DNA from 4 places in the Roseibium sp. SCP14 genome. Region 4 is predicted to be linked to each of the others. Evidence: riboswitches for the same ligand, from Rfam matches in the RefSeq annotation. Region 4 holds a riboswitch; each other region holds the start of a gene.
The links. Region 4 has a riboswitch for thiamine pyrophosphate ahead of ABLQ08_RS18190 (hydroxyethylthiazole kinase). Riboswitches for the same ligand answer to the same signal wherever they lie in the genome.
Positions count from the first base shown of each region.

Region 1: it holds a riboswitch for thiamine pyrophosphate, as region 4 does, so the genes downstream of both, thiC (phosphomethylpyrimidine synthase ThiC) here and ABLQ08_RS18190 (hydroxyethylthiazole kinase) in region 4, are expected to answer to the same signal.
Region 2: it holds a riboswitch for thiamine pyrophosphate, as region 4 does, so the genes downstream of both, thiB (thiamine ABC transporter substrate binding subunit) here and ABLQ08_RS18190 (hydroxyethylthiazole kinase) in region 4, are expected to answer to the same signal.
Region 3: it holds a riboswitch for thiamine pyrophosphate, as region 4 does, so the genes downstream of both, ABLQ08_RS11545 (ABC transporter permease) here and ABLQ08_RS18190 (hydroxyethylthiazole kinase) in region 4, are expected to answer to the same signal.

Region 1 covers NZ_JBDZYH010000001.1:1,059-8,960, reverse strand. The annotation lists gene thiC (phosphomethylpyrimidine synthase ThiC) at 1-1,348, opposite strand, end outside; TPP riboswitch at 1,441-1,561, opposite strand; gene ABLQ08_RS00035 (fumarate hydratase) at 1,682-3,319, opposite strand; gene ABLQ08_RS00030 (YceI family protein) at 3,465-4,022, opposite strand; gene ABLQ08_RS00025 (cytochrome b) at 4,047-4,631, opposite strand; gene ABLQ08_RS00020 (YceI family protein) at 4,686-5,270, opposite strand; gene ABLQ08_RS00015 (glycerophosphodiester phosphodiesterase family protein) at 5,709-6,428, shown strand; gene ABLQ08_RS00010 (FecR family protein) at 6,659-7,681, shown strand.
Region 2 covers NZ_JBDZYH010000001.1:1,309,748-1,317,649, forward strand. The annotation lists gene ABLQ08_RS06000 (hypothetical protein) at 1-285, shown strand, start outside; gene ABLQ08_RS06005 (HD domain-containing protein) at 403-1,002, opposite strand; gene ABLQ08_RS06010 (LysR family transcriptional regulator) at 1,097-1,945, shown strand; gene groES (co-chaperone GroES) at 2,188-2,475, shown strand; gene groL (chaperonin GroEL) at 2,530-4,173, shown strand; TPP riboswitch at 4,425-4,532, shown strand; gene thiB (thiamine ABC transporter substrate binding subunit) at 4,565-5,545, shown strand; gene ABLQ08_RS06030 (thiamine/thiamine pyrophosphate ABC transporter permease ThiP) at 5,521-7,068, shown strand; gene ABLQ08_RS06035 (ATP-binding cassette domain-containing protein) at 7,055-7,747, shown strand; gene ABLQ08_RS06040 (DUF3995 domain-containing protein) at 7,817-7,902, opposite strand, start outside.
Region 3 covers NZ_JBDZYH010000002.1:930,910-938,811, reverse strand. The annotation lists gene ABLQ08_RS11550 (hypothetical protein) at 1-487, shown strand, start outside; TPP riboswitch at 564-670, shown strand; gene ABLQ08_RS11545 (ABC transporter permease) at 818-1,573, shown strand; gene ABLQ08_RS11540 (ABC transporter substrate-binding protein) at 1,596-2,537, shown strand; gene ABLQ08_RS11535 (CHASE2 domain-containing protein) at 2,569-4,788, opposite strand; gene rpoH (RNA polymerase sigma factor RpoH) at 4,919-5,806, opposite strand; gene ABLQ08_RS11525 (RluA family pseudouridine synthase) at 5,984-7,009, opposite strand; gene ABLQ08_RS11520 (hypothetical protein) at 7,008-7,364, shown strand; tRNA gene ABLQ08_RS11515 (tRNA-Glu) at 7,541-7,616, shown strand.
Region 4 covers NZ_JBDZYH010000004.1:253,157-261,058, reverse strand. The annotation lists gene ABLQ08_RS18200 (TRAP transporter substrate-binding protein) at 1-953, opposite strand, end outside; gene thiD (bifunctional hydroxymethylpyrimidine kinase/phosphomethylpyrimidine kinase) at 955-1,761, opposite strand; gene ABLQ08_RS18190 (hydroxyethylthiazole kinase) at 1,794-2,567, opposite strand; TPP riboswitch at 2,636-2,746, opposite strand; gene ABLQ08_RS18185 (Lrp/AsnC ligand binding domain-containing protein) at 2,883-3,119, shown strand; gene ABLQ08_RS18180 (hypothetical protein) at 3,167-3,577, shown strand; gene ABLQ08_RS18175 (DMT family transporter) at 3,619-4,620, opposite strand; gene sbmA (peptide antibiotic transporter SbmA) at 4,999-6,012, shown strand; gene ABLQ08_RS18165 (xanthine dehydrogenase family protein molybdopterin-binding subunit) at 6,135-7,902, opposite strand, start outside.

The DNA.
Region 1 (7,902 bases), on a different contig from region 4:
TGCCGGACGTTATGTGGTCGTAGCCCGGCGCGATGTCCGTCGTGAGCGGTCCGAGCGTATAGAACGGCGCCTCGTCACAGCACTCCAGTTGCTTGTCCATGTTCTCCTTGATCTTGTGCATGGCGACGTGGCCTGGACCTTCAATCATGACCTGACAGTCCTTGTCCCAGGCGATCCTGGTGAGTTCACCCAGGGTTTCGAGCTCGGCGAACTGCGCCTTGTCATTCGCATCGGCGATGGAGCCGGGGCGAAGGCCGTCGCCGAGGCTGAAGGAGACGTCGTAAGTGCGGCAGATGTCGCAGATTTCGGCGAAATGCTCGTAGAGAAAGCTCTCCTTGTGGTGATGCAGGCACCACTTGGCCATGATCGAGCCGCCACGGCTGACAATTCCGGTCACCCGGTTCGCTGTCATCGGCACCATGTGAAGCCGCACGCCTGCGTGGATCGTGAAATAGTCGACACCTTGCTCTGCCTGTTCGATCAGGGTGTCGCGGAAGATTTCCCAGGTGAGGTCCTCGGCGACACCACCGACTTTTTCAAGCGCTTGGTAGATCGGGACGGTGCCGATCGGAACCGGTGAATTGCGAATGATCCATTCGCGGGTGTTGTGAATGTTTCTGCCCGTCGATAGGTCCATCACGGTGTCCGCACCCCAGCGGATTGCCCACACCATCTTGTCGACTTCTTCCGCCATGGAGGAGGTGACGGCAGACGTGCCCATGTTGGCGTTGACCTTCACCAGAAAATTCCGGCCGATGATCATCGGCTCGCTTTCCGGGTGATTGATGTTTGCCGGAATGATCGCGCGACCGGCGGCCACTTCGTCGCGCACAAATTCCGGTGTGACCAGGTCGGGAATGTTTGCGCCCCAGTCGTTTCCGTCCCGCCCGGTTGCCGCCTTGCGTTTCTGGTTTTCCCGGATGGCGATGTATTCCATTTCCGGGGTTACGATCCCGGCTCGGGCATAAGCGAGCTGGGTGACCGGGCGGCCATCCTTGGCGCGCAAGGGCTGCGAAGTGTTCGGAAACTCAGGCACGAGCCTTTCTGCCGATACGAAGCCGTTATCGGCGGGTTGAATGGTGCGGCCGTCATATTCCTCGACATCGCCTCGCTTCAAGATCCAGTCGCGGCGTGTTTTGGAAAGACCGGCGGCAATATCGATGGTCGCCTCCGGATCGGTGTAAGGGCCGGACGTGTCGTAAACCGTGACCGGCGGCTCTCCAGCGGTCGGATGCAGGCCGATCTCTCGCATCGGAACGCGGATATCGGAATGATATTGCCCGGAAACGTAAATCTTCCGGGAGGCCGGCAGACAGCCGGTGGTGATGTCAACTGAGGGAGTGGTCAAGGTTCTCTCCTAGCGCTGTTTGCTCAGAAAGACCCGTCGTCATGCTTTTGCAGGAAAGGGGAGCTGTTGACCATGAAAGGTCGACCGGAAAGCGGCCCGCTCTGAATGCTTCCTACGCCAGTATCACCTGGGTCAGGTTCAAAGGGTCGCTTCACTCCGCTCGCGCGATGTCCACCTCTCAGCCCCCTTAGCGGGGCTCCCCTGCAAGGCCGGAGCGTATTGGCTGAAGAACGATTCTGTCAATCACCTGATGCGGCGATCAATGAGTCCAGTCACGGCAAAAAAACAGGCAGCCGAATGGCTGCCTGCGTGTCTTGCGGATTTTGGAGGGGCTCAGCTCAGGTTGAGCTCCTTGAAGAAGTCGTTGCCCTTGTCATCGACCACGATGAAGGCCGGGAAGTCCTCGACCTCGATCCTCCAGACGGCTTCCATGCCCAGTTCCTCGAATTCGACCACTTCGACCTTCTTGATACAGTCCTGGGCAAGACGGGCGGCCGGGCCGCCGATGGAGCCGAGATAAAAGCCGCCATGAGCCTGACAGGCGCGGCGGACCTGCGCCGAGCGATTGCCTTTGGCCAGCATGACCATGGAGCCACCGGCTGCCTGGAACTGATCGACATAGGCATCCATTCGCCCAGCCGTTGTCGGTCCGAAGGAGCCGGACGGCATGCCTTCCGGTGTCTTGGCCGGTCCGGCATAGTAGACGGGATGATCCTTGATGTAATCGGGCAGTGGCTCTCCGGCTTCCAGGCGGTCACGCAGCTTGGAATGGGCCAGGTCGCGCGCCACGATCAGCGGACCGGACAAGGACAGGCGCGTCTTGATCGGATGCTTGGAGAGTTCTCCAAGGATTTCCGGCATAGGCTTGGTCAGGTCTATCTTCACCACATTGTCGGAAAGGTGATCGTCGGTCACTTCCGGAAGGTACTTTTCCGGATGCATCTCAAGCTGTTCCAGGAAGATCCCGTCCTTGGTGATCTTGCCGACAGCCTGACGATCGGCGGAACAGGAAACGGCAAGGCCGATCGGCAGCGAGGCTCCGTGGCGCGGTAGGCGAATGACACGCACATCGTGACAGAAATACTTGCCGCCGAACTGTGCGCCGACACCTGTTGCCTGTGTAAGCTTGTGTATTTCCTGTTCCAGCTCGGTATCGCGGAAGGCATGGCCGAGCTCGGATCCCTCCGTCGGAAGGTTGTCCAGGTACCGCGCGGATGCCAGTTTGGCAGTCTTCAGGTTCAGCTCGGCCGACGTGCCGCCGACAACGATGGCCAGGTGATAGGGCGGACAGGCCGCAGTGCCGAGCGTCAGGATCTTTTCCTTCAGGAATTCAACCAGCCGGTCATGGGTGAGCAGAGACGGTGTTCCCTGGAAGAGAAAAGTCTTGTTGGCCGAACCACCGCCCTTTGCCATGAACAGGAACTTGTAGGCGTCTTCGCCTTCCGCATAGAGCTCGATCTGCGCGGGCATGTTGTTCTTGGTGTTTTTTTCCTCGAACATGGAAAGCGGCGCAAGTTGGGAGTATCGGAGGTTTTTCCTGAAGTACGCATCGCGTGCACCTTCTCCGAGCGCCGCTTCATCCGACCCGTCAGTCCAGACACGGCGGCCCTTCTTGCCCATGATGATGGCTGTGCCGGTGTCCTGACACATGGGCAGGACGCCATGCGAGGCGATATTGGCGTTCTTGAGAAGATCGAATGCGACAAACTTGTCGTTCTCGGTTGCTTCCGGATCGTCCAGAATTTTCTTCAGTTGTTCCAGGTGGCCCGGACGCAGGTAGTGGTTGATGTCCTTGAAGGCTTCCTCGGCAAGCAGGCGCAACCCTTCCGGTTCCACCATCAGGACGTCTTCGCCGTTGAACTCTTCTGTTCTGACATAATCGGATGTCAGCTTGCGATACGTCGTTTCGTCTTGGCTTTGCGGGAAAAGAGCGCTGTGCTGATAGTCGGGAGGGGTGACGGGAGCGTTCATGGGACAGCTTTCCTGATCTGGCTTCTGCCGGTTCGAGCGCGAACCGGCTGCGCTGGAGCAATGAGTGGTGTTCTCATACGGCAAAAAGGCCACGGACGCCAAGTGCCGTGGCCTGCCCAATTGGTCGGACCCCAGGTTTGCCGGATTACCGCGTGGCGGTCAGATCCAGGGTAACTGTCACGATATCGCCCACCGTATCAGTGCCCACACCTGCACCGAGCTTGTAATCCAGGCGGTTGAGGATTGCCTTGCCTTCGGCCTTCGCCGTGTCGCCGTCAATCTGCAGCGTGAAATCCAGTTCCACCGGATGGGCAACGCCCTTGATGGTTACGGTGCCGCTGGCGCGGTAGCTGTTGCCTTCAACCAGCGAAACACTGTCAGCCTTGAATTCGGCGGCCGGGAACCCGTCTACATCGAACCATTCCTGGCCAGGCAGCGTGCCATCGAATTGCGGATTGCCGGTCGTGGCGCTTGCCGGATTGATTTCGGCGGAAATTTTCGCAGCTTCCGGTGCGTTCGGATCGAAGTCGATGTTCGCGGTCCAGGTGGCAAAGGTACCTGCAAGCGTGTTGCCTGCCTGATTGACCTCAAAACCAAGCGTGCTCTGCGCAGGGTCGACAGTCCAGGTTTCGGCGAACGCAGAATTGGAGAAAGTCGAAACGGCTAAAATGGGGAGTACAAATACTAGTTTTTTCAGAGCCATGTAGTGTTTTCCTAAAGCTATCTATCAGGTGTCGTTTTTTGCAGGTGCCGTGGATACCATGCGCTTCAGCGTGTCATCCCGGGCAATGAAATGATGCTTGAGCGCTGCCGCGACATGCACGACGATCAGCGCAATCAGAAGGTAGGCACCATACTGATGCAATAGTTTGAAGAAGCTCTCTGCCTGTTCCTTGGACCCCAGCATTTCGGGAACCGGCAGGTGAGGCACGGGTTGCACATTGAACAGAATTGTCGGAATGCCCCAGGGAGACGCTGAAACCATGAACCAACCGGTGATCGGCATCGCGAATATCAGTGCATAGAGACCGACGTGACCCAGATGTGCTCCGATTTTTTCCAGCGGGTGCATGCCCTCGGGCAGTTTTGGCGACGGATTGAACAGTCGCCAGACCAACCGCAGCACTCCGAGCGTCAAAACGACAAACCCGATGGACTTGTGCAGCTGGAACAACTGGAAAGTCGCAGGGTCGGTTTGCGGCAGCGTGGTCAGATAAAGACCGAATGCGAGCATGCCGATGATCAGGAGGGCCATCGTCCAATGGAAGAAGATGGCTATTTGCCCATACCCTGTCGATGTATTGCGCAGCATGTCTGTTCCCTGGAAAGGGGAAGCCGGTCGAAACCGGCTTCCGCAATGATCTCTTTAGTTGGTCTGAGCAGCGGTAAGCGCTTCTGCGTGGAAAGTCACGTTCACTTCATCGCTGACGTAGGGAACGTACTTGTCCATGCCGAAATCTGACCGTTTCAGGACGGTGGTGACGGCAAAACCGGCCGCTTCTTTTTTGGCCATTGGATGTTCACCCATCGCGGTCACCTGAACCTGCAACGTGACCGGCTTGGTGATGTCCCGAATGGTCATGTCGCCGGTAACTTCCAGCTGGTTCTCACCGGTTTGCTCAACCTTGGTGCTTTTGAAGGTTGCTTTCGGAAACTTTGCAGCGTCGAAGAAGTCTGCGCTCTTCAGGTGTGTGTCGCGATCCGCCCAGAAAGTGTCGAGGCTGTCGATGTCGATGCTGAACTCGATAGAGGAATTGGACGGCGTGTCCTTGTCGATCAGAAGGTTTCCTTCCCAGTCGCCGAAACGGCCATCCGTGGTGGAATACCCAAGGTGATTGTAGGTAAAGGACAAATTGGCGTGAGACTTGTCGAAATCATAAGCGACAGGTTCGGCAACGGCGGTTCCGGCCAGGAGAGACAATGCAAGCGCAGAAGCTGCAAAACGGATCATGATCAAACCTCTTTGACTGTTTCGGGAGCGTTCGCTCATGAACGCTGCCAGCCAGATATATGTAAAAAATACGCGAGCGCTATTTGACTGTCTGTTCGTGCAGGATGAACAATTCCACACTCGTCGCCACGGCCGGTTCTCACGCATTTCCGTCATTGAAGTCAGACATTTGCCTGTCCACCCTTAATGGGTGCACATTCCGTACCGGCCGAGGGTAAACTGAAGGCCGGGTAACTGAAGAATCAATTCCAGTTGAGTAGCTTACTTTTCTGCAGGTTGTTTTGTGGAGTGGCAAGGCGCTGAAATGTCGAAGAAAATTGTTGTGTCATCAATCCATCACCAATCGCGTGCATTTGTTTGAACAGTTTCCCTCAGGTCCCGGGCGCCCTCAGCCAAACATGACTCCAGGCATTGTCTGGAGATGAAGGAGAATCAATCGTGAAACAGGCAGTCATAGTGTGTCACCGGGGGGCGTGCCTTGCCGCGCCGGAAAACACACTGGCCGCACTTGAAAAGGCCATCGACCTTGGGGCGGATGTGGTCGAGTTCGACGTGAGGCCCTCAAAGGACGGCGTGCTCTACGTCATGCACGACGAGACCGTCGATCGAACGACGGACGGCACCGGACGGTTCGCCGATATGACATCCTCTGAGATAGACCGGCTTGATGCCGGCAGTTGGTTCGGCCCGGAATTTGCCGGGCAGAAGGTGCCGCGCTTCGACACTTTTCTGGACACATGCAAGGGCCGGATCGGAACCTATGTCGAGATCAAGGAGGGCGACCCGGGAGAGGTGCGGGACATGTTGGCCGTGCGCGGCATGTTGAACGACGCGTGGACCTTTTCATTCGACCAGTCCATCCGGGCAGAAGCGCGGGCAAAGGTGCCGGACCTAAAACGCATGGTTCTGTTCGCACATGTCGGATCGGTGGAACGCGCCGTTGCCCAGGAGGCGCATATTCTCGAATTTCACGAAGATTGCTTCGACGAGTACCTGGTCGCTGAAGCCAGGAATTCCGGATTGGTGACGCAATTGTTTTATGCCGGAGATGACCGGGCCGTGTTCGAGAAAGCCGTCCGCTGCGGCATCCAGCAAATGAACATCGATCATGTTGAGATTTTCAGGGAGGTAGAGCGCAAACTGAAGATATTGGTCTGAAATCAGTTATCAAAAGTCGGTAAAGAGAGGTTAGTAGAAGCGTACCTGGAGTAATATTTAAAAGTTTTGAGTTCTTTGGTGAAATTATATTTATGAGTTTCGATGTTTATAATTTGAATAAATTTCATTAATATATTTGAGTGTTGTGTTTCTTATGCTTATTTAATCGTCGTTAAATAACGATCGGTATGCTTCCGTTTGACTTTTCCGTCAGCTCTCGGGAGTTTGCGATGAATATCAGTGTCGTTGGTGACGATTGTTTCGATCAGGGTAAGCCTGCCCATCTGATCGGATTCCGATTGTGCTCTATTGATCTGACACGGACGATCGCGCTGTTTGCGGTTGCAGTTGCGACGATACTTTTCTTTTCGTTTGATGCTCGATCAGCTGAAAGCCAAGGTGCCCGCAATGGTTGGCATTGGTATGTAGAGCGTGTCAGTGGTCGCGTGATCTTTGAGATCGACAACGGAAAGAAGTTGGTGGCCGAAAAAGGGATGCGGATCCAACGTGGCTGGACGGTGAATACCGGTCACGGCCGCATAATCATTGGGCGGGGAAAAGAAAGGTTTACGGTCGCCCCGAATTCCGTTGTGACCCTTGAGCCAAAAGGTTTTTTGATTAAGCGGACAGTGCTTTATCAAGATCGCGGAGTGGTAGAAGTCGACGTTCAACGTCGCTGGTACAGGCATTTCAAAGTGGAAACGCCGTTTCTTGCCGCCGTTGTCAAGGGAACTCAGTTCAAAGTTCGCGTAAGTCAAAACAGCGCCCATGTCGACGTTGGGAGAGGTAAGGTCAATGTGCACGATTTTGCATCTGGAGACAGTGCGAATATTGAAGCGGGTCAGTCCGCGCGAACGAACCCTACGAAGCGAATTGGATTGAAAGTTGGCGGGAAAAGCATGCCGGAGGTGTTTGCTGGACCCAAAAGAGCTCCCGCATTCAAGACGCGCGTTGTGAAAAACGTACCTACCTCACAAGAACAGGCAAACGCCGCAAACACCAGTAGAAATGCTAACTCTTCGAACAGTAGCAATAATGGCAACTCTGGTGGCAACGGTAATTCCAGCGGCAATGGCAACGGAAACTCCGGCGGCAATGGCAGCGGAAACTCCGGCGGCAATGGCAACGGAAACTCCGGTGGCAATGGCAACGGAAACTCCGGTGGCAATGGCAACGGAAACTCCGGCGGCAAAGGCAACGGAAACTCCGGTGGCAATGGCAACGGCAATTCCGGTGGTAACGGCAAGAAATAGACTTCAATCCATCTGTGCCGGGATACCATTTAATATCGCGCTGTCATGTGCCGGAGCAGTCTCGAAATCGGAAAGCGCGAAAGGGGTGGGCGGTAAACCGTGCGCCCTTGGTCGTGTAGATGTTTTGTTTACTGTCTTTTCGTGTTTCTGGGTAACTGTTTGGAAGTAAACCAAGGGAATGTGTGCAATTTCACCTTGAGTTAATTGCTTACTGTTAGCGT
Region 2 (7,902 bases), on a different contig from region 4:
CCTGTGGGTTACGGTTATCGCGAGAATAATGCCGATTACGCCTTCGAACTCACGGCAAGTTACAGACTGCTCAACAAGTCCGGTCAAGTACTGGCCGAGCAAGACAACTTTGCTGTCTTTGCCGGCAATGGCCGCTCCAAGCAACGAGAGCTCGCAGCGGCGCTGACCTTTCAGTTCAGCGGATTGCCGGCAGGTGAATATCAGCTTGAAACCAGCTTCACCGACGAAGTGAAGGAAACCAAAGCCGACTTTACCCTGCCCTTCGAGATTTCCGAAGCAAATTAGAAACTGCCTTCAGGACCAAGGCAGGACGCTGCCCCCTTTGACGGAAATGCAGTTACTGAACACGAAGTTCAAGCCCGCTTGTGCGGGCTTTTTGCGTTTTCAGGCCTCCACACGCCTTCAGGCGGTGGCGGTTTCTTCAGCGGTTTCCAGAAGTTCCAGGTGCCCATCCGTCCTGGACAGCACCCTGCGAAGCATCGGCTCGAAGAACTCCAGCGGCTTTGTAGGATAATCGGGATCAAAAGCCTTCTGGTCGTATTCGTGACAGAAGTACCTGCAGTCTTCCCAGTAGGGACTGTCCCGGTATTTCTCCCGAGCATGACGGTCGCCGCCAAGAAAGTGATTGTAATAATACCCCTGGAAAACACAGTGGTGTGTCAGGATCCAGTGGCACTTCTCACTGACATACGGTTTCATCATCGCAGCAGCCAGTTCGCCGTGATTGTAGGGGGACAGGATATCTCCGACATCGTGCACAAGAGCCGCCACGACGATCTCTTCCTCGGCGCCATCTTCATAGGCACGGGTCGCTGCCTGAAGGCTGTGTTGGTAGCGGTTTACCGGATAAGGCGTCCAGTCTTCATCCAGCGATCGGATTGCTTCCAGAATGCGATCGGGTAGCGCCGCATTGTAAGCGTCTTCGTAATCCATGACCGCGAGGAAATCTTCCTTGCTCGCGTTTTCGAAGCTGGTCCAAGTCGGTTGATGCTTGTTGTCCATTGCGTCCTCCCTGTGAAAGGCGGGAACATACTTGTCACCAACTGGAATGAAAAATGAATTGATTGCATCGGTGTGATGTGAAAAACCTTTCGGCATGCAAATTGAAGCAATTGAAGCCTTTCTTGCCGTCCTTGAGACCGGCGGCTTTCACGCGGCGGCCCGCAGGCTTGGTGTCACCCAGACAACAGTCAGCGCCCGGGTTCGCTCGCTGGAAGATGCCGTCGGCAAGCGAGTGTTCGAACGCGGCGGCGGCGGGACGGTTCTTTCGGAGTTCGGCCAGGAGTTCCGTCCATTCGCCGAGGAAATGATTTCACTCTGGCAAATCGCCTCTACGGAACTTGCCAACCGGGTGTCAAACCGGATCTCGCTGAGGATCGGCGCGCAACTCAGCATCTGGGATCCGCTTCTTGTCGACCTTACGATCCATCTGGAGAAAACATACGGCAAGCTGGTTTTCGCGCTGAATTTCGATCACATCACGGATGTGAGCGAAGCGGTCGCAAGCCACATGCTGGACGTTGCCCTCACCCATGAGAAGCCTACAGAGCCGAAGGTTTCCTTTCTGGAACTTCCTCCAGAGAAGCTGGTCTGCGTCGAGGTGCAGGCTACCGAGGCATTCCCGGGCGATCCGCTCTTCATCAATCTGGATCTCGGGAGACAATATCAGCATCATGTCGAAGCCGTTACCGACCCGTCTTTCAAGCAAAATCTTTTCCTGGGCAATTGCCTTATGGGCCTTCGCTACTTGTTGAAACGCGGCGGACGCGGTCTCTTCCCGTATTTCCTTCTGGAAGAATACCTGGCCAGCGGTCAATTGCGACTGATCGGGAAAGACATCTATCCGCTTCCATGCTATCTGGTCCACCGGTCGGATTCCCCATCCGCGGATCAGCTGTCTGAGGTAGAATCCTGCCTTGCTGCCCTGAGAGCGAAAACGGGTTAATTTCGCCCTAACATCGCCGTATTTACCAAGCTAGAGACGACAAGCGTTCGCAGACATTAAATTCTCCTCATAAAGCATTGACAACCAGAGCACGGCTACATAAATCGATGGCGCTGTTAGCACTCGCCTTGAGGGAGTGCTAAGAAGCTGCGGGAGGGATCTCTCCCGTGCAAGTCAACCCATTTATCATGTCTCGCGCGCTGCCAATTGCGTGGGGCGCGCTCATGAGAGGAAACAGTCTTATGGCATTTCGTCCACTGCACGACCGTGTCGTAGTTCGCCGCGTCGACTCTGAAGAGAAGACCGCCGGTGGCATCATCATTCCGGACACCGCTAAGGAAAAGCCGCAGGAAGGCGAGATCATCGCTGTCGGCACCGGCGCTCGCAAAGACAACGGCGAGATCGTAGCTCTCGACGTCAAAGCAGGCGACCGCGTCCTGTTCGGCAAGTGGTCCGGCACCGAAGTCAAAATCGACGGTGAAGACCTCCTGATCATGAAGGAATCCGACATCATGGGCGTGATCGCTTAAATCAGCGAACCGCTTCTGATCTCAACATCATTCCAATTTAAGTGAGACGACTACATGTCTGCTAAAGAAGTAAAATTCTCCTCCGACGCCCGTGAGCGCATGCTCAAAGGCGTGGACACCCTCGCAAACGCTGTCAAGGTAACCCTCGGCCCGAAAGGCCGTAACGTTGTTCTCGACAAGGCCTTCGGCGCACCGCGCATCACCAAGGACGGTGTTTCCGTTGCCAAGGAAATCGAACTGGAAGACAAGTTCGAAAACATGGGCGCCCAGATGGTGCGCGAAGTGGCTTCCAAGACCAACGACATCGCTGGCGACGGCACCACCACTGCTACCGTTCTGGCTCAGGCTATCGTCAAGGAAGGCGCAAAAGCTGTTGCTGCCGGCATGAACCCGATGGACCTGAAGCGCGGCGTTGATCTTGCTGCTGCTGAAGCTGTGAAGTCTCTGGAAGCTGCTTCCAAGACCATCACCACTTCTGAAGAAGTTGCTCAGGTCGGCACCATTTCCGCTAACGGCGACGAGCAGGTCGGCAAAGACATTGCCGAAGCCATGCAGAAAGTCGGCAACGAAGGCGTGATCACCGTCGAAGAAGCCAAGTCTCTGGAAACCGAGCTGGAAGTCGTTGAAGGCATGCAGTTCGACCGCGGCTACCTGTCTCCGTACTTCGTCACCAACGCTGACAAGATGCTTGCTGACCTGGAAAAGCCGTTCATCCTGCTGCACGAGAAGAAACTCTCCAACCTGCAGGCTATGCTGCCGATCCTGGAATCTGTCGTTCAGTCTTCCCGTCCGCTGCTCATCATCGCTGAAGATGTTGAAGGCGAAGCACTGGCAACTCTCGTTGTCAACAAGCTGCGCGGCGGCCTGAAAATCGCTGCTGTCAAGGCTCCGGGCTTCGGCGATCGCCGTAAGGCAATGCTCGAAGACATCGCTATCCTGACCGGCGGCACTGTGATCTCTGAAGATCTCGGCATCAAGCTGGAAAACGTGACCCTCGACATGCTCGGCACCGCTGAGAAGGTGTCCATCACCAAGGAAACCACCACCATTGTTGACGGTGCCGGTTCCAAGGAAGACATCGACGGCCGCGTTGGTCAGATCAAGGCTCAGATCGAAGAAACCACTTCCGATTACGACCGCGAGAAGCTCCAGGAGCGCCTGGCCAAGCTCGCTGGCGGTGTTGCAGTTATCCGCGTTGGCGGTGCGACCGAAATCGAAGTGAAAGAGAAAAAAGACCGCGTTGACGATGCTCTGAACGCAACCCGTGCTGCCGTTGAAGAAGGCATCGTACCGGGTGGCGGCACCGCTCTGCTGCGTGCGAAGAAAGCTGTCTCCGCTCTGTCTTCCGACAACTCCGACATCGAAGCCGGCATCAAGATCGTTCTGCGCGCTCTGGAAGCTCCGATCCGTCAGATCGTCGAAAACGCTGGCGTCGAAGGCTCCATCGTTGTTGGCAAGATCCAGGAAAACGACGACGACACCTTCGGCTTCAACGCTCAGACCGAAGACTTCGTCAACATGATCGAAGCCGGCATCATCGACCCGACCAAAGTTGTTCGTACTGCTCTGCAGGACGCAGCTTCCGTCGCTGGTCTGCTGATCACCACCGAAGCCATGGTTGCTGAGCTGCCGAAGAAAGAAGCAGCACCGGCAATGCCGGGTGGCGACATGGGCGGTATGGGCGGCATGGGCTTCTAAGAAGTCCAAAGCTCAAAGCTTTACGGAAAGGGCGGTCTTCGGACCGCCCTTTTTGCGTTTGCAGCCACCCGTCACTTCAGTCTGTGCCGAATTGCGGCACCAGGGGTGGCATGGGCTTTCAATGAGGATTGATCGAATGCACCTGCGTTCGCCCGAGAAACCTTCATCGGATGCACTGGTGTAAGGCCATCACAATCTTTATCCAGCTAACCGTAATCCTGTTGTGCTCAGACGCATTTCCAGATAATCACGGCCTTACCTCGGGGTGCGTGAGGAATTCGCGCTGAGATGCCGTTCTGGCAAACCCGTTGAACCTGAACCGGCTAGAACCGGCGGAGGGAAAGGTAGCGGTTTCATCCATCCTTGCCCTCTCGCCGCAATGGAGGATGACATGAAACATCTGCTCTTTGCTGCGGGACTATTGTGCGCAACATCGGCGATTGCCGCCGACAAACCCCAGCTGACCGTCTACACTTATGACAGCTTCGTTTCCGACTGGGGCCCCGGCCCGCAGGTGAAGGAAGCTTTCGAAGCCGTCTGCAATTGCGAGCTGAACCTCGTCGGCATCGAAGATGGCGCAGCTCTTCTGTCGCGCATCCGGCTGGAGGGGGAGAATTCCGACGCGGATATCGTGCTTGGTCTGGACACCAACCTGATTGCCGCTGCAAAGGAAACCGGCCTCTTCGCGCCCCATTCCGTACGCACCGAATATGCGCTGCCGATTGAGTGGAACGACGAAACCTTCGTGCCTTACGACTGGGGTTACTTCGCTTTCGTGCACAACAAGGACGCCGAGGCACCCGGCAACTTCCGCGAACTGGCAGAGAGCGATACCAAGATCCTCATTCAGGATCCACGCTCGTCGACACCGGGACTGGGCCTTCTGCTGTGGGTCAAGGCAGTTTATGGCGACGAAGCTTCGGCAATCTGGGAAGGTCTTTCGGACAATATCGTCACTGTCACCAAGGGCTGGTCGGAAGCATATGGACTGTTTCTCGAAGGGGAAGCGGACATGGTGCTCAGCTACACCACCTCACCGGCCTATCACCTGATTGCCGAAGACGACGCCAGCAAGGCTGCTGCCGCCTTTGACGAAGGTCACTACATGCAGGTCGAAGTTGCTGCGAAAATGGCGGGCACGGATCAGCCGGAACTGGCCGATCAGTTTCTGGAGTTCATGACTTCCGACGTGTTCCAATCCATCATTCCGACCACGAACTGGATGTATCCTGCAATTACTCCGGAGGGCGGACTGCCAAAAGGCTTCGAAACCCTGCACACTCCGGAAAAATCCCTACTCTTGGGCGCTGATGAAGCCGCCAAAGTGCGGGAAGAAGCGTTGGCGGAATGGCTGGGCGCACTCAGCCAGTAAATCCGTTCCCGGGGATCGCGTCGGCGGCTGTCGTCGCCGCGCTGATTCTGGGCACGCTGGCCGCAATTGCGCTGCGCGCTGAAGCCGGGCAAGGATTTGGTCCGGCTGACTGGGCAGCGCTGCGCTTTACGCTTACGCAGGCGGTGCTTTCCGCCCTGATCAGCGCCGGATTGGCAATCCCGGTTGCCCGTGCGCTGGCAAGGCGGCGGTTTCCGGGCCGAAGCGTGTTGATCGCCCTTCTCGGGGCTCCCTTCATCCTTCCCGTCATCGTGGCCATAATCGGCCTCCTCCAGGTCTTCGGACGCGCGGGGTGGATTTCCGACGCGTTTGGCCTCTTCGGCCTGCCACCTATCCGCATTTACGGATTGCATGGCGTTGTCCTTGCGCATGTCTTTTTTAATCTGCCTTTGGCCACTCGCCTGATTCTGCAAGGCTGGCAGGAGGTTCCTTCGGAACGATTTCGTCTCGCGGCCCAGTTGGGTTGTGACGAGCGTTCAATGTTCCGGCTGATCGAGTTGCCGATGCTGGCGCGGATCCTTCCCGGCGTTCTGGCTGTGATTTTTGCCATTTGCCTGACGAGCTTTGCAGTTGCGCTAACCCTGGGCGGCGGCCCCCGTGCCACGACGATCGAACTGGCGATCTATCAGGCCTTCACGTATGACTTCGACCTCAGCCGGGCAGCGATGCTGTCGGCGCTGCAGCTGGTCCTGACAACGGCAGCAGCATACGCCGCACTCAAACTCTCGCGGGGGGACGGCTTTGGTGCCGGACTTGACCGGGCCATTCGCCGCTGGGATGGCGGGAAGCCGATTGTCGACACGATTTGGATCGCGATTGCCTCAGTCTTTCTTCTTCTGCCGCTGATGTCGGTGGTGATCTCTGGCCTTGTCGGCCTTGCCTCGTTACCGGTGGTCGTGGTTCAGGCAGCAATGACCTCGCTGGCGGTAGCAGCCCTGAGCACTTTTGTCCTGTTGTTGATGGCACTTCCCATGGCGGCGACCATCGCTACCGGGCGATACGGCTTCGTGGACGTCAGCGGTATCCTCGGGCTTGCCGCCTCGCCGTTGGTCATCGGCACTGGTTTGTTCATTGTGCTTCGGCCTCTGGTCGATCCGACCTCACTTGCTCTGCCCGTCACTGCGCTGGTGAATGCGGTGATGGCGCTGCCTTTCGCCCTTCGTATCCTTGTCCCGGCTGCCCGCGATGTCGTCCAGCGGCATGGCCGGTTGGCTCTTTCTCTCAACATGGAAGGCAGAGTGTTCTTTTCCCGAATACTGATCCCCCGCATGCGCCCCCAGATCGGTTTTGCCGCCGGGTTGGCTGCTGCTCTTTCAATGGGCGATCTCGGCGTCATAACCTTTTTTGCAAATGCCGAGACTGCAACTTTGCCGCTGCAGATTTACCGACTGATGGGGGCTTACCAGATGCAGGCGGCTGCCGGCGGTGCATTGCTGCTTCTCGTGTTATCAATGACGGTTTTCTGGCTCCTGGATCGCGGAGGACGTTGGCATGCTGAAGCTTGACGAATGCAGTATTGCCAATGGCGGTTTCACCCTGAATGCCGACTTTGTGATTGAGGCCGGGAGCCGTGTCGCGATCATTGGCCCTTCGGGAGCAGGCAAATCGACACTGCTGGAAACGATTGCCGGTTTCCGTGACCTCACTCGCGGCCAAGTCCTTTGGAAACAGATAGATCTCACATCCCTTTCCCCGGGCAAGCGTCCGATTGCCATGCTCTTTCAGGATGGGAATCTTTTCCCTCATCTGACAGCAGAACAGAATGTCGCGCTTGGACTACGGCCCAACGGAAAACTGTCCAAGGACGAGCGGAACCAGGTGCAGGCCGCCCTGGCACGCGTCGGTCTGCACGGCATGGCGACACGCAAACCTTCGGAGCTTTCCGGCGGGCAGCAAAGCCGTGCGGCTCTTGCCCGCGTTCTGGTGCAGAAGCGGGAACTGTTATTGCTGGACGAGCCCTTTGCCGCCCTGGGTCCTGCCCTGAAGACTGAAATGCTGGATCTGGTTTCAGACCTTGCACTCGAAACCGGCACGACGCTCTTGATGGTTAGTCATGCTCCCGAAGATGCGCGCCGGATTGCGGATCAGACGGTGCTGGTCGCCGAGGGCATCGCGCACGCGCCTGTGCCGACTTCCGAGCTGTTCGAAAGTCCACCTCCGGCCTTGCGCGAATACCTGGGTTGAAATTCGTTTTACGGTCAGAACGTGATGACGCGAATTTGCGAACCGTCTCACAGAAACAAGTCGGCTCCCTCAGGAAAACACCAGGAACATGAAACCTGCCCCCAAAACCAGGCACAGTGGCGCGTAATATCGCCTGTCCAGCGTTCTGAAAGGCT
Region 3 (7,902 bases), on a different contig from region 4:
AGCTGCTCAAGGAGCCGTTGTCTGGAACATCGAGGAAGAAACCAATCTCGACGGCAAGTCGCAGGCTGTCCTGAATGCGTCTATCGAGATCCCTGAAAGGGATGTGAAAGTCGATATCCGGATCAAGCCCAACGACGATACATCCTTGCCGGCAAGCCACCTTGTTGAAATCAGGTATGAGTTTCCGGAGAGCTTTGCCGCAGGCGATGTCGTGAATGTTCCCGGTCTGGTGATGAAGCCCACGGAAGAAGCCCGTGGAGATGCCCTGATCGGCGCTTCGGTGAAGGTTTCTCCCGGTTTCTTCTGGATCGCGCTTTCAAGTTTGCCGAACGAACAGGAACGAAATCTTGCGCTGCTGCGTGAACGCGGCTGGATCGATATTCCGATGCTTTATGAAAACGGCAAGCGCGGTATCCTGACTCTTGAAAAGGGAACCGCAGGCGCTGACGCGGTCGAAAAGGCGATTTCCGCCTGGCAGGCCGGCTAAGCGTCAGTCTTCGCTTCTGCACGATTATCAAGCAAAACTACAGCTTGCCTTTTTCGTTCAGGCAAGGCATGTTCCGCCTCGGTCCGAGGGGTGTTCCGGTTACCGGAACTGAGATGGCGTTGAGCCGAACCCTTAGAACCTGATCCGGGTCATGCCGGCGAAGGGACGGAATCCTTAGCCAATTCCCGGATCTCCATTGTCATTTTCGGCGTGTCCGAAGACGGGAGATCCTATGCTTTTTTGCCTGCTGCGGCAGCGGTTCCTGTATGTGCAGAACCTGCCTGCCGATCTGAATACCGCCGAAGCTCCGGCTCCGAACGGAGCGATGTCGTGAAGGCGTTTGTATCCACCATCGGCAGGTTTTTGCTTGGCGCGATTTCAGTGCTTGGTGTCTGGGCGCTGCTGGTTGCCGTTTTCCAGCCACCGACCTTCATGCTTCCCGGTCCGCTCGTGGTATTGCGGGCATTTCCGCAATATGCGGACTTCCTGCTGTACCACGCCGGCATTACCGCCTTGGAGACGGTGCTGGGCTTCTCTCTTGGCGTCTTGAGCGGCGCATTGCTGGCGATCTCCATCTGGCTGTTTCCGCTTGCTGGGCGTGTGGTGATGCCAACCATTCTCGTGACCCAGGCCCTGCCGGTCTTCGCCATTGCGCCTATTCTGGTGCTTTGGATGGGGTTCGGTTTGTCCTCCAAGATCGTAATGGCGATCCTGGTGATCTTTTTTACCGTAACCTCGACCGTATATGACGGCTTACGGCGGCTGGATACCGGTCTTGTGGACCTTGCCCGTCTTTACCGGGTACCGCGCCACCGTGAGCTGCTGCTGTTCCGACTTCCCGCCGCTTTGCCCGCATTTGCTTCCGGCATTCGCGTCGCTGCCGTTTTCGCGCCCATTGGCGCGGTGGTCGGTGAATGGGCGGGAGCAAAGGGCGGCCTTGCCTTCATCATGCTTCAAGCCAATGCCCGTGGGAACGCTGACCTGCTTTTCGCGGCTGTCATTCTGCTGGCCCTGATGGTGCTCGCGATGCGCTACGCCGTCGAATACTTCACCCGAATTCTTGTTCCCTGGCAGGTCGAAGACTGACTGCCGAACCCTGGAGGATTGAATGAAAAAGACACTCCTGTCCCTGACTGTCGCCGCGGGCCTCCTGGCCAGTGCTCCGGTTCAGGCTGCGGAAAAACTGACAGTTCTGCTGGACTGGTTCACCAACCCTGATCATGCTCCTGTCATTACCGCCCAGACCATGGGTTTCTTCGAGGCCGAGGGGCTCGAAGTTGAACTGATTGAACCCGCCGATCCGGCTATGCCGCCGAAACTAGTGGCTGCCGGTCAGGGTGATATCGCGATTTCCTACCAGCCGACGCTTCACGCCCACATCGAAGAGGGGCTGCCTGTCTCCCGTATCGGTACTCTGGTCGAAACGCCGCTCAACTCGCTCATCGTGCTGAAAGATGGGCCGATCAAGGAGTTGAAAGATCTGAAAGGCAAGACGGTCGGGTTTTCGGTCTCCGGCTTTGAAGATGCGATGCTTGGGCAGATGCTGCATTCGGTTGACCTGACTATGGATGACGTCGAGCTGATCAACGTCAACTTTGCGCTGTCGCCATCGCTCATGTCCGGACAGGTGGATGCGGTGATCGGTGCCTATCGCAACTTCGAACTGACCCAGATTGAAATTGAAGGCAAGGAAGGCAAGGCCTTCTACCCGGAAGAAAACGGCGTGCCGATTTTCGATGAGCTTATCTATGTCGTGAACAAGGACAAGATTGATGATCCTCGGTTCGTGAAATTCATGGCTGCCATCGAGGCGGCGACGATCTTCTTGACCAACCATCCGGACGAGGCCTGGAATGCGTTTATCGAGGCTTATCCGAACCTGAATGACGAGCTCAACAAGCGTGCCTGGGCTGATACGCTGCCGCGCTTTGCCAAACGGCCCTCAGCGCTCGACACGGGCCGCTACCAGCGGTTTGCAGAGTTCATGGCGGAAGCCGGGCTGATCAGCAAGGTTGTTCCGGTCGAAACCTACGCAGTTGAAATTCGCTGATACGTCGATCGCAACCAAGAAAGCGGCGCCGTCATTGTGCGGCGCTGTTTTCGTTTTGCGCTGCTTTCATATCGAACAGGATATCCTCGAAGCGCCCGTAGAAATCCATCAGGGACGGTGCCAGGATCTGCGCGGTCTCGAGTGCTTTTTCGGCATCCTCTAGCCGGCCTTCTTTCAATGCTGCCATCAAGCGCTCGTGCGTCGTTGCCAGCTCCTTGAATTCCTTCGAGTTTTTCAATGCCCTGTCACCGAGCAACGCATAGAGCTTTACCGGTTCGCTCTTGCCCTTGAGCGGAATTTCTCCCGCCTCCAGGAATGCAAAATCCGGCGCTTCGTTGCGGGTTTCCTCTGAGACAAGAAGTTCCGCGCCGATTGCCTTGCAGCTGGATTCGATACGTGAGGCGATGTTCACCGCGTCGCCGATGACCGAATAATTGAAGCGGCGCGCGGAACCCATGTTGCCGACGCAGACTTCGCCGCTGTTCAGGCCGATGCCGATCCTCACCAACTGCGTTTTGAGGTTTCTGGCCCTGAAGCCGAATGCATCCTTGTCATTCAGCTTGTCGACTACCTTCAGCATTGTCAGACCTGCCCGGCAGGCTCTGGCAGCATGATCGGGAACGGAGAGCGGGGCATTCCAGAACGCCATGATGCTGTCACCGATGTATTTGTCGATCGTTCCCCCTTCGACCTGGATCGAATCTGAGAGAGGCGACAGCAGAGTGTTCAGGAAACTGACAAGCTCTTCCGGTGTAAGTTGCTCGGAAATGGGAGTGAAACCGCGGATGTCCATGAACAGGATTGTCATCGGGCGAATTTCTCCGCCAAGCGTCAGCTGGTCGGGCGATTGTTCAAGTTGCGTCACCAGATCCGGCGACAGGTACTGGCCAAACGCCTGTCGGACAAATTTCTTTTCCCTTTCCGTCAGGAAAAAGAGCAGGGAAGAGGAGGCCGCGAAGACGAGAAAGGAGGTGACGGCCGGGTAGACCGGATCGATCAACAGGCCCTCTTCCCAGAAGAGATAAAGGGAACCTCCGACAAGACCGGATACGATGGCGGTCGCCAGAATTGCAGTGCCAAGACTGCCGATTGCCGGTAATGCCAGGATAACAATGGCGCCCACGGCAAAAGTTGCGATGATCTCCAGGCCATTCGCCCAGTCGGGCCGGAACAGGAATTGATCGAACAGGATCTGTTCGAGCGCCTGCGCATGAATGGAGACGCCCGGCACCAGCTCGCCAAGCGATGTTGCTCGAATATCCCGCAATCCGGCGGCTGACGCGCCAACAAGAACGATCTGTCCTTCGATGTAGGGGGCAAGTTCGGCAAGATTCCCGTCAGAAAGCAGCGTGTTTGCCGGTATGTACCGTTCTGGGTGGTCTTTCGTGTAATAAAGCCAAAGTTCGCCGGATGCGGTGGTTGGAACCGTGTATGCGCCAATCCTGACCGCGGTCACCGCTGCGTTGCCGGCGCTGGTCTCGCTGCTGGCCCCGGTTGAGCGGACAATCAGGCCCTTGGCCGCTTGCGCAACTCGGAGGGCCTCGGTCGTCAGACTTGGAAAAAGTGCTTGTCCGTCAGTGACGAGAAGAGGTGCCCTGCGGACGACGCCTTCCTGATCGTCCTCTGAAATGGAAATGGACCCAAGGCCGCTTGCGCTTTCCTGCAAGATTTCAAGGTTTGCGACAACTGCGGGGAAAGGCTTCAAGAAGCCAACGGGATTGTCTCCGGCGTAGGATATCCCGGCGACCTGGCGGGGCATGTCACCCGTATGTGTTGCGGTTACCGCGAACCCGAGAACCACTGGTGACTGACTGATCGTGCTTGCAAACTGCGCATCATGGTCGGGGAGGGATTTCAGCGATGATATCAGGTCGTCCGGCACATCCGGTCCGAGGCTCTCGCGCAATTGAGCGGGAGAAGTTCTGTCGGGCTCGGAAAACACAACGTCGAACACGATCGCCGCGGCACCGAGATCGGTCAGCGTCTCCACCATGTTCGCCAGCTTGGTCCGCGGCCACGGCCACTGGCCGATTTCTGCAATGGAGGCTTCATCGATGTCGATGATGCGCACAGGCGCGGGCTCATACTCCCGGGGTTTCATGCGCTGGTAATAGTCGAAGGTCAGCTCACGCATCGCCTTCAGGAAGCCCGGATCCGCGGAGCGCAATCCTGTCATGAATGCCAGAACAATACAGGCAGAAGCGGCAACGAGTACGCGTTTGGAAAAGAGCGTTTTCAGAAACAGGCGCATGACTATCGATCTTGAGTAAACAGGATCAGCCTAGATTGCGCTTGAAGGCATCGCAAGGGAACTCGGGTCTTGAAAAGAAAAACGCCGGAGTTTGGGCTCCGGCGTTCTATCAAACTTGTTTTCAGGCGTGTCAGGCGACCGGCTGCTGTTCCATCGAGCGTGCACTGTTGCGAACAGCCTTCTGCACCTTTTCAAAGGCGCGAACTTCGATCTGACGGACACGCTCACGGCTGACACCGAATTCGCCGGACAGATCTTCCAGCGTCATCGGGTCTTCTGCCAGACGGCGGGCTTCGAAGATACGACGCTCACGCTCGTTCAGAACATCCATCGCGTCGCTCAGCAGCTTGCGGCGCATATCGAGCTCTTCCTGGTTGGCGAGCATCGTTTCCTGGCTGTCGGTTTCATCAACGAGCCAGTCCTGCCATTCGCCTGCATCAGCCTCGGCGCGCACAGGCGCGTTAAGGCTGGCGTCGCCGCCCAGGCGACGGTTCATGGATACCACTTCCTCTTCGGACACTCCGAGGCGGGTAGCGATTTCCTTTACCTGATCCGGCTTCAGATCACCTTCATCAAGGGCCTGGATCTTGCCTTTGAGACGGCGCAGGTTAAAGAACAGGCGTTTCTGGTTGGCGGTGGTCCCCATTTTGACCAGAGACCATGAACGCAGGATGTACTCCTGAATGGCTGCCTTGATCCACCACATGGCGTAAGTCGCGAGCCTGAAACCCTTGTCCGGCTCAAAGCGCTTGACCGCCTGCATCAGGCCGACATTGCCTTCAGAAACAACTTCACCGATCGGGAGACCGTAGCCACGGTATCCCATCGCAATCTTTGCGACGAGGCGAAGGTGAGAATTTACGAGACGTTCTGCCGCTTCAGGGTCTTCATGCTCCTTGTAACGCTTCGCGAGCATGTATTCTTCTTGCGGCTGCAGCATTGGAAATTTACGAATCTCATCCAGGTAGCGGCTCAGACCACCTTCCCCGGCTGTGAGTGTCGGTACGTTTTGGGCCATTGCATGCACCCCCTTTCCAATTAATTGCGACCTTTTCCTCCCGCTGCTCCGAACAATTACGCAAGCAAGCCATGTCAAAGGAAAGACGGACGCAGAGTCGTGTCCATTAAGGCACACAAGAGTTTTTAATATAGGTTGGAAATTGCCGATTACATGACCAGAATGAAGAATTGCTTCCTAAAATTTTTGTAATGCAGATAAAAGTTTTGCAAAATCAGCAGGATATGGGCTTTCGAAGCGCAGAGTATCTCCGCTTGCAGGGTGTTCAAACGCCAACAAACCGGCGTGAAGAGCCTGTCTGTCGAAGTCTTGTACGGTACTTTTGAGTGGTTCTTCCAAGCGATTGATTTTGGTCTTGAAACCGGAGCCGTAGTCGTTATCACCGATCAGCGGATGACCAATATGGGCCATGTGAACGCGGATCTGGTGTGTGCGGCCTGTCTCCAGACGGCATTCCATCAAAGAGGCCAGAGCCGGTTCATCGGCTGAACCAAAACGTTCTTTCACCTGCCAATGCGTGATGGCGTGGCGGCCGCTGGTCTTTACCACCGCTATTTTCTGCCGGTTGGCCTGCGAGCGTGCAAGATTGGCATCGATGGTTCCCTTCAAACTGGAGGGAGCTCCCCATACAAGCGCAGAATAGGCCCGCTCAAGCGGCCCGGTCTTGCCATGATCTGCGAATTGGGCAGCCAGACCCTGGTGGGCCTGGTCGGTCTTGGCAACGACCAGCAGGCCGGACGTGTCCTTGTCAATCCGATGGACGATGCCCGGGCGTTTGACGCCGCCAATACCAGACAGGCTGTCGCCGCAGTGATGGATCAGGGCGTTGACCAAGGTTCCGGTCCAGTTGCCGGCGCCAGGATGAACCACGAGTCCGGCGGGTTTATCGATGACGATCAGGTGTTCGTCTTCAAAAACGACCGATATTGGGATGTCTTCTCCCTTGGGTTCGGGATCTTCCGGTTCCGGTAAAATCAGCGTAAGCGCATCACCTTCATTGACCCGGTATTTAGGCTCCACTATTTTCTCGCCGCCGACGGTGACGTCTCCGGCTTTGATCAGAGACTGGATCCTGTTGCGGCTGAGCGCGTCCATATGGGCGGCCAGAACTGCATCCAGCCGTTTTCCGGCATCGGCTTCGTCAACTGTCAAACTGAAATCCGCGTCCTGCGTGAACGGATCTTCATAGGAATTGTCTGTCATGTCACAACCTGATTATCGGGATGAGAGCCAGGAAGAAGCACCGCTCGATCCGGCGGCTCAACGCGTTCAGGCGAAATTGAAACGCCTGCTGCTCGGTTCGTCCCTGATCATGTTTGCCGGGTTTATCGCTGTCTTTGCAGCAATTCTATACAAGATCAACACTTATGAAGCCGATCCGTCCGAAGCGGAGTTCGCGTCGACCGTGGTTGTGGGTCCGGAAGCGGAAGTTCTTCAGGCAACGTTGGCGGATGGAATTTTGCTGGTTCTGGTCCGCGAAGGCAGCAAAACAGCGCTTCTGCGAGTCGATCCCAAGTCTGGGGCTCAATTGGGCCGCACGGACTTCGTCGCGAGATAAGAAAATTTCGACGGACACGAGAAACAGATTTTCTTCGTCTCGTGAGGGATTGTCTGTGGGTTCGAGCGGTTATGAACAGGCTTGTGTCAAAAAAATGAAGAAAGGGGGTTGCGTCTTCGGCTGAGCAGCCTTATACGCACGGTCCTCGGCTTAAGGCAGATGCCTCGAAGCACCGCGCGCCCATCGTCTAGCGGTCTAGGACGCCGCCCTTTCACGGCGGAAACACGGGTTCGAGTCCCGTTGGGCGTGCCAATTCATCCTCAGGATGATTGACACTTTTTCTCCTGACATCGTGAGCGGATTATTCTCCCCATCGGGGGCAGATCGGTTTGTCCTGATGCCTTGCATTTGCGATCCCGGCACAATGCGAGCGTATTTGAGAATAGCACTGAAAGCATTCGGCCTGCGCGCCCTCAAGTAAGGGTTCCTGCTTGTTCACAAGCGGATCAAATTCCGGTAGATCACGGTCTTCTTCAATCCAGGTACATATCCCAGTGACCCAGAGACGCTCAGAATTGTTGATGCCTGCGGGCAATCT
Region 4 (7,902 bases):
GCGTTCAGCACCTCGTCCGGATAAGGTTTGACGGTCACACCATCTTCTTCCTGAAGAAGCTGCAGGCTGCCTGCATTTTCCCAATCGCTCTCCGCCAGGGCTCGTCCGTTTTCTGCTCTGCAGGCTTCCAGGACAATGGCCCGCAACTCTTCCGGCAATCCATCAAGTGCAACCTGATTGAATATCGCTTCACCGGTGCCATTGGGTTCATGGAAACCAGGAGAATAGTAGTTTTTGGCGACCTTTTGAAAACCCATGGCCCGGTCCGACCAGGGCCCCAGAAACTCTGTGGCATCCAGAACACCGCTTTGAAGCGCCTGGAACAGTTCGCCGGGAGGCAGGCTGACGGGCGTTGCCCCTAGCCGGCGCATGACCTCGCCTCCAAGTCCCGGCATGCGGATCTTCAGACCTTTCAGGTCATCAAGACCATTGATGTGCTTCTTGTACCAGCCACCCATTTGAACACCGGTGTTTCCAGCCATAACGGGCTTCAGGCCGAAGGGCGCGTAAAGCTCGTCCCAGAGAGCCTGCCCGCCACCCTGCTCAATCCAGCTGATATGTTCATGCGGCAGCAGACCGAAGGGAATTGCGGTGAAATAGACCGAGGCGGGTATCTTGCCTTGCCAGAAGAAGGACGCAGTGTGCGCCATCTGAGCCGTGCCGGCTGCAACCGTATCGAAAACCTCAAGCGCGGGAACCAATTCCCCGGCTGAATAAAGCCGTATCTGGAAACGGCCACCGGACATTCTGGCGACCTGATCGACAATCCGCTGAGCGGTTACTCCAGGCCCGGGCAGGTTCTTTGGCCAGGATGTCACCATTTTCCACTCTATCGTGGCCTTTTCTTCGGCGATCGCCGGAGCTGCGAGTGCTGCGGAACCGACGGCAACAGAACTCCCGAGTAACGACCGCCGATTGATCATATTTTTTGACAGGTGAGATTTTTCTGACATGTCACATGCTCCAGAAGCGATAGAAATGATGGACGGGGCCGTGACCGGCTCCAATCTCGAGCTGGTCAGCCGCCGAAATGGCAGCATGGATGTATTTCTTGGCAGCTCTCGTTGCGCCTTCCAGATCGCTGCCCTTGGCGAGCTCCGCTGCGATTGCCGATGAAAGCGTGCACCCGGTTCCATGTGTGTTGTTCGTCTGGATGCGCTCCGCATGCAACCAGATGGCATTGCCGACCGCATCGAAGAACAGGTCAGCGCTTTCTTCACCTGTTCCGTGCCCTCCCTTGAGCAGGACGGACTTGCACCCGAGCCTCAGGAGATTCTCTGCCTGCGAGAGCATCTCGGTCTCATTGGCCGCAATTTCGGTCTCCAGCATCCGGGCAGCTTCGTGAAGGTTTGGTGTGATGACATCAGCGAGCGGCACGAGGACGGAGATCAGGCTCGATACGGCGCTGTCGACCAGCAACGGGTCGCCGGACGCCGCCACCATCACGGGGTCAAGCACCACGGGTCCGGTGTCGAGCGCCTCCAATCCACCGGCAACGGCCTCAATGATCTCGACGCTTGAAAGCATGCCGATCTTGGTAGCGTTGACTTTCAGATCCGAATAGACCGCATCCATCTGGGCACGTACGAAAGCGGGCGGGACGTCATGAATGGCACTCACCCCGAGAGTGTTTTGCGCCGTCAGGGCGGTCAGCACACTGGCACCGTAGACGCCATTTGCCGAAAACGACTTGAGATCGGCCTGGACCCCGGCCCCGCCACCGGAATCGGATCCTGCTATGGTCACCGCGATGGCGGTCATGTGTCTCTCCATTCTTGAATGAGAAAAGGAAATCAGGCCGTTTTCAGCCGCATTTCGATATCGTTCGCCGTGATTGAGTAAAGGGCGTCGAGAAGTTCCGGCACCAGGCTTCCCGGACCTCCCGCGCGGCTCGCGGCCAGTTCTCCGGCTATATTGAAGACCGACAGTCCACAGGCCGCAGCCAGAGCGGTGTCCGTCTCCACACAGGCAAAGGCTGCCAGCACGGCGCCACCGGCACATCCGGTGGCGGTTACGCGGGCCATGAGAGGATGACCGTTGCGCAGGCGAAAATCCTCACCCTGGCTTTCAATCTTGTCTTCAACGCCCGTCACAGCCAGCACGGTACCGGCCGATATCACCGCATCGGCGTCGGACCTTTGCGGAAAAAGTGCAGTCATTTCCGCCTCGTTCAGGCGCAACAGGTCCGGCTGGAAGTCCATCAACTCCTTTGCGAACGCGCAACGCACCGGAGACCGGTTCACGAAGACCGGGTCGATACTGACAGGACGCCCCGCCGCCTTCGCAGCCTTGATGGCAACCGGAATGGCTTCCCGGCGGCTTTCGTCCAGTGTCCCTAGATTGACGAGAAGAGCATCCGCGCTTTCAGCGAAACCGGCGACTTCCTCTTTGGCGATCGTCATCGACGGAACGGCGCCAAGCGCCAGCAAGGTGTTGGCCGTGAAGGTTTGCGCAACAGCATTCGTGATCGCGTGAATACGGGGCGACTTCTGCCGAACCCTCATCAACAGGTCAAAGACGGTTTCCGCCGACAGGTTCTGTGTGGAAGCAGCGATGGACAGGTTCATGCATCTCCTCCGAAAGGCTCCGGCTGCAAACCGGAATACTGTTCAAGAGGGAGAGCTGTGAATGCCCTGGCAATCTGCATCTCAAATCCCTCCGCCGGCATCACCCGGATCAGGTTCAAGGAGTTGGCCTTCCGCCTCTCAGCCCGATCCAGAATCGCCGGGCACCCCCATGAGATATCTGCACTGCTAACAAGGCGAACCCGTCATTGCAAGACTGTACAATGGTCGCAGGCTGCATCAGTGATTGACTGCGGACAACAGATAGGCGATGTCCATGGGCATCATTCCGCAACGTTTTCTTTTCCGGAGCATCGCATGACCCCGTTTTTCGTTATGATCAAATGCCAGTTGGGCAAGACCTATCAGGTTGCCAACGCGATCGCCGACGCGGAAATTGCCTCGGAAGTCTATTCCACCAGTGGCGATTATGATCTTCTGGTGAAGTTTTATGTCGATGACGATGCCGATATCGGACATTTCGTCAATGAAAAGGTCCACCCGATCGACGGTATTCAGGACACCAAGACGATCATTACGTTCAAGGCTTTCTAGTTTTTCGCCTGACGCTCTCCCCGCATCCGGAGCCATTGGAGGTCAGCATGCATTTTTTGAAAGTTTCCGCCTTTGTCATCGGCCTGGGTGTCTTTTCACTTGCTCCGCCTCCAACGGCAAATGCGCAAGGCATGCCGCCTGAACAGATCAAGCAGATACTGGACGTGACCAAGGCAAGCTGGGTTTCCTTTCGCGACTGGGAAGGACAGCAGCTGATCTACTTCACCCATCTGGAAGCCTGGAAGTGCGGGATCGACTATGTCTTTTACGGTCTGAATGATGGCCCTCTGGACCAGATGTGGGAACTGGACGCATGCGATCCGGACAACCCCAATGCGGTTCTGAAGGAAAAACCGTATATTGAATTGCCCGCAGGCTCGACAAACTCAATCAGCGTGCAGCTGGTCTTTCCCGACGGCTCCAAGAGCGCTGTCGAGACCTTCCACTATAAGCCCTAGAAAGCCACTTTCGCCTTTCCTGACCCGAAAGCTTCTCATTGTCATGATTTCGACGGCGAAGACGCACGGCGCGCCTTGGTGCGGTCGAGGCCGAGCCGATGTTCGCGGTAGATGACGAACACCCCGGCGGCGATGACGATCAGGGCACCGATCACCACTTCCGGCACGGGGATTTCGGAAAACACCAGCCAGCCGACCAGGATCGCCCACAGCATGTTGACATAGTCAAACGGGGCGATGGTAGAGGCATCGGCAAACCGATAGCTCTGTGTCAAGAGAATCTGGCCGACGCCTCCGGCAAGTCCGATCAGAACCAGCAGGCCTGCCGTTGAAAGATCCGGGACTACCCAAGTGTGTCCCGGTAGAACATATCCGAGCGGCAGCGTGAGTAGCGAAAGCACCGTGGACGCACCTGCAAACCAGGTCACGATGGTGGAGGTACGCTCGGTTTCACACAATTTGCGGACGGTGATCATCGCAAGAGCCGCGAACCCTGCTCCCAGCGCCCCAGCAAGCGCACCGAGCGTTGCGGTACTGTCCAGCTGCCCTTCGCCGAGATGGGGTGACAGCACCACCAGAATTCCCAGGAACCCTACCCCAACGGCGCTCCAGCGATAGATCCTGACCTGTTCGCCAAGAAGAAAGAACGCAAGCACGACCACGATCAGCGGCGTCGCAAAGCCGATGGCGGTCGCATCCGGAAGCGGCAGCAGATAAAGCGCGGTGAACGAGCAGACCATGGCCGAAAGGCCGACGGTCGCCCGTGTCAGATGCCCCTTTGGGTTGCGGGTCTTGAACGCCAGGCCAAGCTCGCCGCGCAAGGCGACCATCAAGAGAACCGGAAACAGTCCGAAGAAGTTTCGCGCGAACACCAGTTGTCCGATCGGCACGGTCTCCGCAGCGATCTTCAGCGCGGTTGCCATGACGAAAAACGTGAGCGTCGAGGCCAGCTTCAAAGAGATGCCGAGCAGTGGAGCCTGACGTGTCATACCTGCGGGTGCGGCTGGACCGGCAAAACGGGATTTGAGGCTGGTGAACGCCATGAATGTCATCCGGGGCCGGCGCAAAGTTCCACTCCCCTGACGCGCCGGTCCGAAGGATCGAGAGGAGCCACTGAAAGACCACCCGCGGCTGAAAAGAGCAGCCGAAAAATACAAAGTCCAAGCCGAAATAGGAGTGGAGTTGGGCGGGAGTTTGATTGGTTGGAGCCGCCAGTATCACGCCATGTGCAGAATATTGCAATTGATCGCGGCGCAGTTTTGCCGTTTTTTGCTTGCATGGCACCCATGTGGGAAGACATGCGTGAGGAAGATTGGGTCCTAAAATCTCTTCACAACTGCCTCAATACCTCTCGGTATTCTCCCTCAGGTGCACTAGCTACTTATAATCTTGGAAAACTCCGATTCGAGAGACGACTTGCAATGTTCCGTTCATATTTTTTAAGCCGCCGCTGGTTCCTTTGGGCCTGGGTGGGTTCTGCGTTGATCCTGAGTGTGACCTGGTTCAAGGTTCAACAGTCGGTAAGGATCAACGAATGGTACGGCACTTTTTTCGACCTGATACAAAAGGCGCTCCAAACACCAGGCAGCGTTGAATCAAAAGACTATTGGCAGGGCATTCTAGATTTCGCTGAAATCGCCACGGTTCTGATAACCGTTGCCGTGTTGCTGGAGTTCTTTATCAAGCATTTCATCTTCCGCTGGCGCACTGCCATGAACAACTATTACATGTCGCACTGGCACGCCGTCCGCCACATCGAGGGTGCAGCGCAACGTGTTCAAGAAGACACAATGCGATTTGCGAGAATTATGGAAAGCCTGGGCGTTTCTTTCATGCGCTCTATCATGACGCTCGTCGCGTTTCTCCCTATCCTTTGGCAACTGTCTGAACACATTACCGAATTGCCACTATTGGGGAAGGTTGACGGTGCACTTGTTTTCGCAGCGCTCATTTCGGCGGCTTTCGGGACAGTTCTTCTGGCTTTGGTTGGCATAAAACTTCCAGGTCTCGAGTTTCAGAACCAGAAGGTCGAGGCGGCTTACCGCAAAGAGCTCGTCTATGGTGAAGACCATCCTGAGCGTGCTGATCCACATACTGCAAATTCGCTTTTTGCCAACGTTAGAAAGAACTATTTCCGGCTCTTCTTCCACTATCTCTATTTCGACGTGGCGAGATGGGTCTATCTGCAGGGGGCGGTGCTAATTCCATTTATCGTACTTGCACCAACTATCCTTAGCGGCGCGATCACCTACGGCATTCTGACCCGCATCAGCTCTGCTTTCAGCCAGGTCGAAAACTCCTTCCAGTTCCTGGTGAACTCATGGGGAACGATCATCGAGCTGATGTCGGTCTACAAGCGGCTTCGCGCCTTCGAGGAACATATCTGGGAATATGAGCGCAATGGCGGTGAACCACGCCCCATGCCCGCAGAATAGGAACTTCCATTTCCAGACTGTTGCGAGCGGCGAGAGGCCAGATTGGGTTCTCATAAGCTGAGAACAAAAAAGGCGCCTGTTACAGGCGCCTTTTCGTGCTTGGAACATCGTTGCCGACAATTCTATTTCGCGGACTGGATCGCCTCCCAGACCCGCAAGGGTGTTGCCGGCATGTCGACAATTTCTCGCACACCTGCCCCATCCTTCAGCGCGTGCTGGATGGCGTTCATCACAGATGCGCAGCCACCGATCGTGCCAGCCTCCCCGGCCCCCTTGATGCCCATGGCGTTGGTGGTGGACGGCACGTTCCGCGTCTCAAAATGAATATCCGGCAGATCGGCCGCCCGGAGCATCCGGTAATCGAGCAGAGAAGCGGTGAGCAACTGGCCGTCTTCATCGTAGACCGTGTGCTCGCACAAAGCCTGACTGAGCGCCGATGCCGTTCCGCCGTGAACCTGTCCTGCCAGCAGAAGCGGATTCACAGTGACACCGAAGTCGTCGACGATGACATAGTTTTCGATCGCGACATCACCGGTATCCGGATCGATCTCGACTTCGCAGATATGAGTTCCGTTCGGATAGGTCGCCTCCGTCTGGTTGACCTCCTCTCGCGCCATCAGCGTCTCACCTGCTTCCGCCGCAATCTCCGCCAGGGTGATCTGCTGGTCTGTTCCCACCACGCGGACCACTCCGCTTTCCAGTTCCAGATCTTCGACCCCGGCCTCCAGACGGTCTGCAGCCAGCTCCTTGACCTTCTTCACCAGCGTGTTGCTGGCATCGCGAACCGACGGCAGCCCAAGCGGTATGGAACGGGAACCGCCGGTTCCTCCGCCCTTGCGGACCAAGTCCGTGTCGCCCTGGATCACCTCGACATCCTCAATGGAAACGCCAAATTTCTCCGCAACAACCTGGCTATAGGCAGTCGCGTGTCCCTGGCCGTTGGTTTGCGTACCGATCAGCAGCGTCAGGTTGCCTTCCGCGCTCAGCTCCAGCGTTGCTTCCTCGCTGCCGGGAAACGCGCAGCACTCGATGTAGGAACTTATGCCGATGCCGCGATACTTGCCTGACCTGGCACTTTCATCCTGTCTTGCCTTGAACCCGACCCAGTCGGCGACTTCCATGGCCTTGTCCAAATGTCCGGAAAAATCACCGGTATCATAGAGACGGCCGGTCTGCGTCGTATAAGGCAGTTGTTCCTTGGCAATGAAGTTGCGCTTGCGAATTTCAACGGGTCCGAGTCCTGTCTCCTCGCCCGCCTTGTCGATCAGTCGCTCGATCAAATAAGCCGCCTCCGGTCGTCCGGCTCCACGGAAGGCATCGGTCGGAACGGTGTGCATGTAGACCCCTTCGACCTTCGCGAACACGGCCGGAATGTCATAGAGACCTGAGGACATGGAAACCCCGACCCAGGGTATGAACGGTCCGAACTGGTGCAGATAGGCGCCCATGGCCGCCTTCACATGGACCTTCAGACCAAGGATCTTGCTGTCTGCATCCAGTGCCAGCTCCGCGTGTGTGAGATTGTCCCGTCCATGAGCATCGGTGACGAAATGGTCCATCCGCTCCCCCGCCCAGCGCACCGGCTTGCCAAGGCTTCTGGCTGCAATCATGGCCAGCGGATATTCGCGATAGCAGAATATTTTCGTGCCGAACCCGCCACCGACTTCCGGAGTGATGACCTGGATCTTGTCTTCCTCCAGCTCCAGGATCTTGCACAGAACGTCCCGCATGCCGTGGCCGCCCTGCGTTCCGAGCGTGAGCTTGAAGCGTCCGTCGCCGGCATTGAACTCCGCCACGCACCCGCGCAGTTCCATGTAGTTGGCGACCACGCGATTGTTGACGACATCGATGGAAACCACCTTGTCCGCCGATGCGAAGGCTTCTTCGGTC